DNA from 3 places in the Anaerostipes faecis genome. Region 2 is predicted to be linked to each of the others. Evidence: riboswitches for the same ligand, from Rfam matches in the RefSeq annotation. Region 2 holds a riboswitch; each other region holds the start of a gene.
The links. Region 2 has a riboswitch for thiamine pyrophosphate ahead of thiC (phosphomethylpyrimidine synthase ThiC). Riboswitches for the same ligand answer to the same signal wherever they lie in the genome.

Region 1 (3,282 bases), on a different contig from region 2:
AAAATATTCCAGTACCGTTTAAGCGAGTAGGTGTAAATGAAAGATTCGGACAGGTCGGAACGCCGGAATTTTTACAAGAGGAATTTGGGCTGACGGCAGAACACTTGAAAAAGGAGATAGAGAACTATTTATAGAAGCATTCAAAAATGTAGATAATTGATTTAATAGGAGTATTTTTAATAAACCTCCAAACTGATATAAGATGAACTTATCAGTTTGGAGGTTTTTATAATATCAAAGGCGATCTTACATATATCCTACTCTTTCCCATCCCAACAATAAGTACAAAGTTTCTTAGGATCTAATCCGACAGACTCAATCATATCATCCAGCCTGTGATACCGGAGTGATGTAAAATTCAGCTGCTTACAGATCTCATCTATCATACCCTGATATTCCGGGGAGTCCGGATTTGAAAACTTCTCCAGATGTACATTCTTGTAATCTCCGCTGATCTGTTCAATGATCCGGCGTGTGATCAGATCCATTTCAGAAGTAGACCGTGAGAAATTCAAATATTTGCATCCGTATATGATCGGCGGGCAGGCCGGGCGGACATGAACCTCTTTTGCACCGCTCTGATAAAGGAATTCTGTGGTTTCCCGGAGCTGGGTTCCCCTTACGATGGAGTCATCAATCAATAAAAGGCTTTTATCCTGGATCAGTTCGTGGACCGGGATCAGTTTCATCTTGGCGATCAGATTCCTTTTGCTCTGTATGGTCGGCATAAAGGAACGCGGCCAGGTCGGTGTATATTTAATAAATGGTCTGGAAAATGGGATTCCGGATTCGTTGGCATATCCTATAGCATGTGCGGTTCCTGAATCAGGGACTCCTGCCACTGTATCCGGTGAGGCATCATCACGCTGAGCCAGCTTCTTTCCGCACTCATAGCGCATTTCCTCCACGCTGATTCCTTCATAAGAGGACGAAGGATAACCATAATAAACCCAAAGGAAAGTACAGATCTTCATATCTTCGCCTGGCTTTGCCAGAGTCTGAATGCCTTCGGGCGTAAGAATCACGATCTCTCCGGGACCAAGCTCACGTTCGGCCACATATCCAAGATTCAAATAGGCAAAACTCTCAAAGGAAATACAGTAGCCATCGTCTTTTTTGCCTACAGCAATCGGAGTGCGGCCCATTTTGTCTCTGGCGGCATAGATGCCTTTCGGTGTCAGAAGCACGATCGTCATGGAACCGTCGATGACATCCTGTGCATGCTGAATTCCTTCCACGAGATGTTCTTTCTGATTGATGATAGCAGCAACCAGCTCCGTTGCGTTAATATCTCCGCCGCTCATTTCAAGAAAATGTGTGTAGCCTGAATCAAACATCTGCTTTATAATTTCATCCGTGTTATTGATCTTTCCTACTGTCATGATCGCGTAAGTACCGTGGTGGGAGCGAACGATCAGCGGCTGCGGTTCGTAATCGGAAATACAGCCGATGCCCATATATCCGTGCATTTTGTTGACGTCTTTGTCAAATTTTGTCCGGAACGGAGCATTTTCTATGTTATGAATGGCCCGGTCAAAACCGTCGTCTTTACTGTAAACCGCCATACCGGCACGTCTTGTCCCAAGATGGGAATGATAGTCTGTCCCAAAATATAAATCAAAAACACAATCCTGTTTTGAAGTGACACCAAAAAATCCGCCCATAAATTCCTCCGATTTGTAAATAAAATTATATTGCTGTATTTATTATAACCAAACGGAAGGAACGGGACAAGGAAAGATTGGTATTCTTTCGAAATGGGAATTGATTTAATTCAATATATTCATTATAATACAAACATACCGTTAAACCGAGACATACGAAAACTTTATATACAGGGGTGCTGGCAGACTGCCGGCTGAGAGTAAGACGAGAAGAAGTCTTTAACCCTTATACCTGATCTGGGTAATGCCAGCGTAGGAATAAAACAGTACAGTTGTACATGAGACTATTTCCCCGTTGGATTTTATCCGGCGGGGTTTTTATTTCATAGTAAAGTTCTACGACCTTCCCTATGAAATAAAAATGCTCCGCAGGTTGTGCACAGATGCGCAAGGAAATTATTTGCCTTTGGCAAATTGCATCCGGCACGCAAAGTTGTCAAGGAAACAGATTTACGAGGAGGAAAGAAATATGAATGCAAGCGTAGCGATCCAAACACTGCCGGAGGCAGCCAATGACGAAGAATTGATCCGTATTGTGGATCAGGTAATTGATTATATTAAGAGTACGGGACTGAATTATTATGTGGGACCGTTTGAAACTGCGATTGAGGGTGACTACGATGAACTGATGGACATTGTGAAAGAGTGTCAGCATATCGCTGTCCGTGCGGGTGCACCGTCGGTTGCGGCTTACATTAAAGTGTCCTATAAGCCAGAAGGGGATGTGCTTACCATTGATAAAAAAGTTACAAAACACCACCAATAAACTGTGGCCGGCAGCGGCGATCCTTGTGCTTCTGGCAATATGGCAGACTGCCAGCGGGACAGGGATGGTTTCAAAATTTCTGCTTCCGTCGCCGGTGGATGTGGTCAAGGCATTTGTGAATGATTTTTCACTGCTGATGACGAATGCGAGAGTGACCATAATTGAATCGTTTATCGGTCTGCTGATAGGCGTTGTCATTGGTTTTTTTATGGCAGTGCTCATGGATCATTTCGATAAACTGTATAAGGCATTTTATCCGCTGATCGTGTTGACGCAGACGGTGCCCACAGTGGCCATTGCGCCGCTCCTTGTATTGTGGTTTGGATATGAAATGCTTCCAAAGGTAATCTTGATTATTATCGTGACATTTTTTCCGATTACTGTGAGCCTGCTGGACGGCTTTCGTTCGGCGGACAAAGATACAATCAGTCTGATGCGATCCATGGGTGCGTCAAAGCTGCAGATATTCCGGTATGTGAAATTTCCGGGATCTCTGGGCCAGTTTTTTGCCAGCCTGCGGATTTCAGCTTCCTATGCAGTTGTGGGAGCCGTCATTTCAGAATGGCTGGGAGGATTTGAAGGTCTGGGCGTCTATATGATCCGGGTTAAGAAAGGTTTTGCATTTGACAAAATGTTCGCGGTGATCTTTATGATTTCTGCGATCAGTCTGCTGCTGATGTGGGCAGTCAATTTTCTGCAGAAGAAATGTATGCCATGGGAGAGCCGGGAATAGCCGAAAAAGTGAAAAGAGGATGATGATTATGAAAAAGAGAATGTTAGCTGTATTCCTTTCTGCATTATTAGCTGTATCAATGACTGGATGCGGATCAAAGAAAGAGGAAGCCGGAGACG
Region 2 (3,282 bases):
CGCGGTACCTTCTTGCCTTTTCAGGGTCTAAAGCCAGATCAAACTGGGCCTCCCAGTCAAGCTTCTGCCTTGCCTTGGCCATCTGGTTGTCCCAATCGATTGCTCCTTTTATGCCTTTGGCGATATCCGCCGCATGGGCTGCAATCTTTGAAGCCATAATGCCTTCTTTTACATCGTCTACATTTGGAAGACGCAGATGCTCGGCCGGTGTAACATAACACAGGAAGCTTGCACCGGATGCCGCTGCAATGGCACCTCCGATCGCTGAAGTGATATGGTCATATCCAGGGGCGATATCGGTAACCAGCGGCCCTAACACATAAAAAGGCGCACCTTTGCATATAGTCTGCTGAATTTTCATATTTGCCTGTATCTGGTCCATTGGCATGTGTCCGGGTCCTTCGATCATTACCTGGACATCCTTTTTCCAGGCCCGGGCCGTCAATTCTCCCAAAGTTACCAGCTCCTCGATCTGAGAAATATCGCTGGCGTCTTTAATGCACCCCGGACGGCAGGCATCCCCGAGGCTTAGAGTAACGTCATATTCATTACAAATGTCCAAAATCTCATCATAGTATTCAAAGAACGGATTTTCACAGCCGGTAGCTTCCATCCAGGCAAAGATCAATGATCCGCCGCGGGAAACAATGTTCATCTGTCTCTTCATGGCCTTAAAACGGTCTGCAGTACTGCGGTTAATCCCGCAGTGAATGGTCATGAAGTCGACTCCGTCTTCCGCATGCATTTTAAATATGTCGATCCATTCTCTGGATGTGATATCCTTGAGAGCCTTGTTGTAGTATACGATGGCATCGTAAATCGGAACAGTGCCCAGAATGGCCGGGCATTCAGCCACAAGCTTTCTTCTGAAGGTCTGAGTGTCCCCGAAAGAAGAAAGATCCATGATCGCTTCAGCACCCATGGAGACAGCCTGGTTTACTTTCTTCATTTCCACATCCATATTCAGACAGTCTCTGGATGTTCCAAGGTTGACATTGATCTTTGTTTTCAGGGAATTGCCGATGCCGAACGGCTTTAAGCATTTATGATTTTTGTTGGCCGGTATGACGATTGTTCCGGCGGCAACTTCATTCATAAGCTTTTGAAGATCCATTCCTTCATAGGCAGCTACAGTTTCCATTTCCTTGGTCGCGATGCCGGCTCTGGCGGCATTCATCTGTGTTGTGTAAGTCATCTTACAACCTCCTCGTTTCAATCAGTCGGGAGGGAATCTAAAATGCAGTATTTAGTTTTCGGAACATTACTTTTTAATGTACATGCTTCCGTTACAATAAGCATCTAAATCCCTACGTTGGCATTACCCAAATCAGGTATGATGGTCGAAGGTTCATCCTTCCTCTCAGCCCGTAAAAGCTCCCATTTTAGTTTCAAAAACGACCTTAAAGGTCATCTTTCGTATTGTATCATTGTTTATTAGAAAGTGCAATGGTTTGAAAATTGCAATATCAGCCAAAAGAGACAATCAAGTGATAAAAACTCATACAATAAGTTTCCAGTTTTTGTGTTATAATAAAGGAAAGGAGAAGCATTTCCGCGGATTACGGGGAGTGCCCAAACGCAGTTAGGAGTGAGAGAAAATGGCAAGTTTAATATTAGAGGGCGGGACATTCCGGCCTATTTTCAGCGCAGGGGTGATGGATGCCCTGTTGGACCGCGACATTATGTTTCCGTATGTGATCGGAGTGTCAGCCGGCATCTGTGACGGCTTTTCTTACGTATCCAGACAGAGGGAGAGAAATCTTCAGATCCTTATGAATCACAGAAATGATCCCAGGTATGTAGGAAGACAGAATCTTATCAAAGAAAGAAGCCTGTTCGGGCTGAATTTTGTTTACAATGTGATCCCAAATAAATTATATCCGTTTGACTGGGACACCTTTTACAAATATGACGGAAAAATCCTAGTGGGAGTTACCAATGCCCTGACCGGGGAAATCGAGTACAAAGACGGAAAAGACTTGGATGAGGAGTGCATGATGCTGAGGGCAACCTGCGCACTGCCGCTTATTTTCCCGGCGATCAATCTGGACGGTGTTCCTTATTTCGACGGAGGAATCGCAGATCCGATCCCGGTTCGCAAAGCGATACGGGACGGCAATGACAAGCATTTGATCGTACTCACAAGACCAAAGGGATATAAAAAGGAGCTCAGCAAAAGCCATAAGGTTACATCAAGGCTGCTGAAAAGAAAGTATCCGAAGCTTCCGGACCTGCTTTTGAACCGTCATGTGGAGTACAACCGCACTGTCCGGTACTGCGAGAGACTGGAGAGAGAAGGAAAGGCTGTGATTCTCAGGCCGGATCATCCCATTGACAGTTTTGAAAAGGATATCGATGTGCTCAGGGAGACTTATCAGATGGGATACGATATGGCAATAGAAAGAATAGAAGAAATCAAAAAACTGTGATACAATAAATTAGAAGAAGAGGTGGTCAGGATGGCAAGAATTTTGTATTCAGAGCGGCCGTATGTAGAAGAACTATCTACCAATAAGACAAGAAATTTAATAGTAATCTGTGAACGCCTCTTTCTGCCGGTGCAGGCAGATGCAGCCAAGCTTGAACTGGCCGGGGAGATCGCCGGCAGACTCATCGATGAGCCCCAGGTTCTTCTCTGGATGCTTCAGTTGGAGGCAATTGAACTTTTGTTTGAACTTTGGGAACAGAAGGATGGGCAGTTTGCACTGGAGCCCAATTTTAATGATCTTCAGCAGCTCCGGTATCTGGGCTTCATTCATGTGGAAGAGGACCAGGTGGCTGTTAATATAGAGGCAAAGGATCTGTTTTATTTTATTTTAAAGAGCCACAAGTCCGGGAAGATCATGGAAAGGCATACAAGATGGGAGCAGGTTATTTTCGGGATGCTGTTTACTTACGGTATTCTCGATGTATATTACTGCTATGATATTTTTGTGCAGGTGACAGGGGAGAAGATATCTTATGACGAGATGGAAAGGTTTCTCCTGATCCGGATCGTATTTTGGCGAAGCGGCATCCTGCTGCGCAATGAGAAAACAAAGCGCCTGTTTATGGTGAGCCGTGAGGTCCTTGACCGGAACGAAGTGTTTGACGAGTGGAACGAGTATCAGGATCTTAATTTCAAGGAATATACGGAAGATGAGTATGTGGCGCTTGCCATGGGCAACGGCGTGACCGGATGGCCGGGAGTCTCCGAGATGTTTACTTATATTCTGGAGGAGATCGAGGACGACCGCTACAAGGCTATGGTCATTATGAAGTCCATTATTTTGATGATTCAGA
Region 3 (3,282 bases), on a different contig from region 2:
AACCAGGGAAGTTCCGGAGCCACGAGGATTCTTATCTGGTCTGTGGAGACGGAAAGGTGAAGTGAAACATCCAGAGTCAATGTGTTTGCGACGATCCACAGAGATGCCACGGTTTTGCTGATGGATCTGCTTGAGAAAGCAGGAATCTGCGGGTTTGCGGGAAAGGTATGCATGGACCGGAACTGTCCCGATGATTACAGGCAAGAGGATGCCCGGACATCCGCCGAGGAGACAAGAAAGTGGTATGAGACTGTGAAAGACAGGACGATGATGCAGATGATCCTGACGCCGCGGCTTCTGCCTTCCTGCTCCGATGAACTGATGGAGCAGCTTGGGAAATTTCAGAGAGAGACCGGTCTGTATGTGCAGTCTCATCTCTCAGAAAACTCGGAAGCGCTTTATCTTGGAACCAAGGGAGGCGGAAGCTTTTTCGGGCAGGTTGGAAGTTTCGAGGAGGGATATGAGTTTGACGCTGTTGTCTTAAATGATGCTTCACGGAAGTGATCACAGCGAAATATGTGGGCGCAAGAAAGGTCTTTGAGCGCTGAAATATGCGACGGATATGATCCGACCAAAAAAGTCATCCTCCGGGGACCGATTGAGAGGAAGTCCCTTTGGATGACTCGATTATCATTACATTTGATTTTCCAATAAAGATGGAGGAGATTCAACTTCATTTATCATATATACTATGTTCATTTCGGATCAAATGAAAAAGCGTTTTTAATATGCATAGTTCTGCAGTAATAGGTTGAAATAAAAGCAAATGTTCTGATGTATTACTTGTACCATACGGAACCGTGGCTGTGCTGAAAAAACGCAAACGATAGAAAAGCCGGCGCAAACGACAAAAAATATACTTGAATTTTTCAGATAACAGGATTATAATATTTTTTGGTAAGACAGAGGAATGTTGTCTGCCATATAATTTCATAAACAAGTAAAACTGGAGAACCGATGTTATCGGCTGAGAAGAGGGTATAACCCGAAGATTCATGGAACCTGTTAGTTAGCACTAGCGTAGGGAGTTTTCAATCGATAGAACACAGAGATGGAGCTTACGCTTCATCTTTTTTTCGTTTGTGGCTCCGGGAAACGAAAGGAGAGTTATGATGCGTGTCAATGGAAACAAAAGATTCCTCGAGAGCAGGATCACTCTGAAGGAATTTCTTCTGAAAGAGGGTTACAGGCTTGAGCACATTGCGGTGGAGAGAAACGGAAAGATCGTCCCAAAGGCTGAGTATGAAGCTATCATGCTGACAGAGGCGGATACACTGGAGATCGTCAGCTTCGTAGGCGGTGGATGAGATGCTGACGAGAGAACGATTTGAACAGGAACTGGACAGACGCCAGACGCCGGAAGTGAGGGAAAGGCTCAGGGAAGGAACCGTGGCCGTTGCGGGTCTTGGGGGTCTTGGCTCCAATATAGCCCTGATGCTTGCAAGAACGGGGATCAGGAAGCTGTTTCTGGCAGATTTTGACCGGGTAGATCCATCCAACCTAAACCGGCAGGCATACACCATTTCCCAGATCGGCATGAAAAAAACAGAAGCCATGAGTGAACTGATCCGCCAGGTCAACCCGTGGATTGAACTGGGATTTTTTGACGGAAGGGTGACGCAGGAAAATGCGGCAGAGCTGTTTCGGCCATATCCGATTATCTGCGAGGCATTTGACTCGCCAAAGGCGAAAGCCGAGCTGGTCAACGGCGTATTGTCTCAGCTGCCTGACAATACCGTTATTTCCGGCAGCGGGATGGCCGGATCTTACAGTTCAAACCTGATAAAAACGGCAAAGAAAATGAAACGGCTTTATGTGTGCGGAGACGGGACACATGGGATATCAACAGAGGAATCACTGACTGCGGCCAGAGTATCAATCTGTGCGGGACACGAGGCGAACATGGCGATACGGTTGATTTTAGGAGAAGAAGAGGTATAAAGATGAGTGATACATTAAAAATCGGAACAAAGGAATTTACATCAAGGTTTCTGCTTGGAACCGGAAAGTTCAGCCTGGAAAAGACGGCGGAGGCTGTAAATGCGGCCGAAGCCCAGATTGTTACTATGGCGCTCAGGCGGGTAAAGGAGGCAGGTTCCAGCAATATTTTAGAGTACATACCGGATACGGTGACACTGCTTCCAAACACCTCCGGGGCAAGAAATGCCCAGGAGGCTGTGCGCATTGCAAGGCTTGCAAGAGAAGTGGGATGCGGTGATTTTATCAAGATCGAAGTGATACGGGATACAAAGTATCTGATGCCCGACAACGCAGAGACAATCAAAGCCACGGAGATTCTTTCAAGAGAGGGTTTCACTGTTCTTCCCTATGTGAGCCCCGATTTGAATACGGCAAGGGACCTGGAAAGTGCAGGCGCCGCCGCGGTCATGCCTCTGGCAGCGCCCATCGGAAGCAACAAAGGACTCCTTACGAAAGATTTTATCCAAATGCTGATTGATGATACCGATCTTCCGGTCATTGTGGATGCCGGAATCGGGAAGCCGTCCGAGGCCTGTGCAGCAATGGAGATGGGAGCCGATGCCGTACTGGCAAATACGGCTGTAGCTACGGCAGGAGATGTGGTATCCATGGCAAAGGCTTTTAAAATGGCAGTTGACGCAGGAAGAAAGGCATACCTTGCCGGACTGGGACGGGTCCTGGACCATGGAGGAGATGCCTCATCTCCGCTGACAGGATTTTTGGAGGACTAGGGCGATGGAGATATTAGATGAAGTGTTAAAGGAATATGATGAATATGACTACAATGTTTACACAAAAGACGATGTCATCACAGCTCTTTCAAAAGAAACGGTGAGTGCTGAGGACTACAAGGCTCTGCTCTCACCGGCTGCCATGGATTTTCTGGAGCCAATGGCCAAAAGAGCAAAAAAGGAAACAATGAAGCATTTCGGGAATACGGTCTGTCTGTTTACACCACTTTATATTGCCAATTACTGTGTCAATCACTGTGTGTACTGCGGCTTTAACTGTACCAATAAGATCCACCGGGCAAAGCTCACCATGGAAGAGATTGAACAGGAATACAAAGCTATCGCAGGGACAGGACTGAAGGAAATCCTGATTCTCACAGGTGAATCTAAAAAAGCGTCAAGCGTAGAATATATCGGGAAGGCAGTAGAGCTGGCAAAGAAATATTTTTCCACCATCGGCATTGAAGTCTATCCAATGGATGTGGATGAATACGAATATATCCACCAAAAAGGTGCGGATTTTGTCAGTGTCTACCAGGAGACATATAATACAAAGACCTATGATGAGGTT

Region 1: it holds a riboswitch for thiamine pyrophosphate, as region 2 does, so the genes downstream of both, QGT46_RS13460 (thiamine-binding protein) here and thiC (phosphomethylpyrimidine synthase ThiC) in region 2, are expected to answer to the same signal.
Region 3: it holds a riboswitch for thiamine pyrophosphate, as region 2 does, so the genes downstream of both, thiS (sulfur carrier protein ThiS) here and thiC (phosphomethylpyrimidine synthase ThiC) in region 2, are expected to answer to the same signal.

What each region holds. Positions count from the first base shown of each region.
Region 1 covers NZ_CAJSYK010000023.1:24,310-27,591, reverse strand. Annotated here, with positions in the region: gene QGT46_RS13470 (transketolase family protein) at 1-134, shown strand, start outside; gene QGT46_RS13465 (amidophosphoribosyltransferase) at 258-1,664, opposite strand; TPP riboswitch at 1,827-1,940, shown strand; gene QGT46_RS13460 (thiamine-binding protein) at 2,134-2,430, shown strand; gene QGT46_RS13455 (ABC transporter permease) at 2,399-3,163, shown strand; gene QGT46_RS13450 (ABC transporter substrate-binding protein) at 3,192-3,282, shown strand, end outside.
Region 2 covers NZ_CAJSYK010000038.1:11,518-14,799, reverse strand. Annotated here, with positions in the region: gene thiC (phosphomethylpyrimidine synthase ThiC) at 1-1,195, opposite strand, end outside; TPP riboswitch at 1,288-1,391, opposite strand; gene QGT46_RS16060 (patatin-like phospholipase family protein) at 1,599-2,429, shown strand; gene QGT46_RS16055 (hypothetical protein) at 2,460-3,282, shown strand, end outside.
Region 3 covers NZ_CAJSYK010000008.1:89,124-92,405, reverse strand. Annotated here, with positions in the region: gene QGT46_RS07435 (amidohydrolase family protein) at 82-504, shown strand; TPP riboswitch at 938-1,044, shown strand; gene thiS (sulfur carrier protein ThiS) at 1,110-1,307, shown strand; gene thiF (sulfur carrier protein ThiS adenylyltransferase ThiF) at 1,300-1,941, shown strand; gene QGT46_RS07420 (thiazole synthase) at 1,944-2,711, shown strand; gene thiH (2-iminoacetate synthase ThiH) at 2,716-3,282, shown strand, end outside.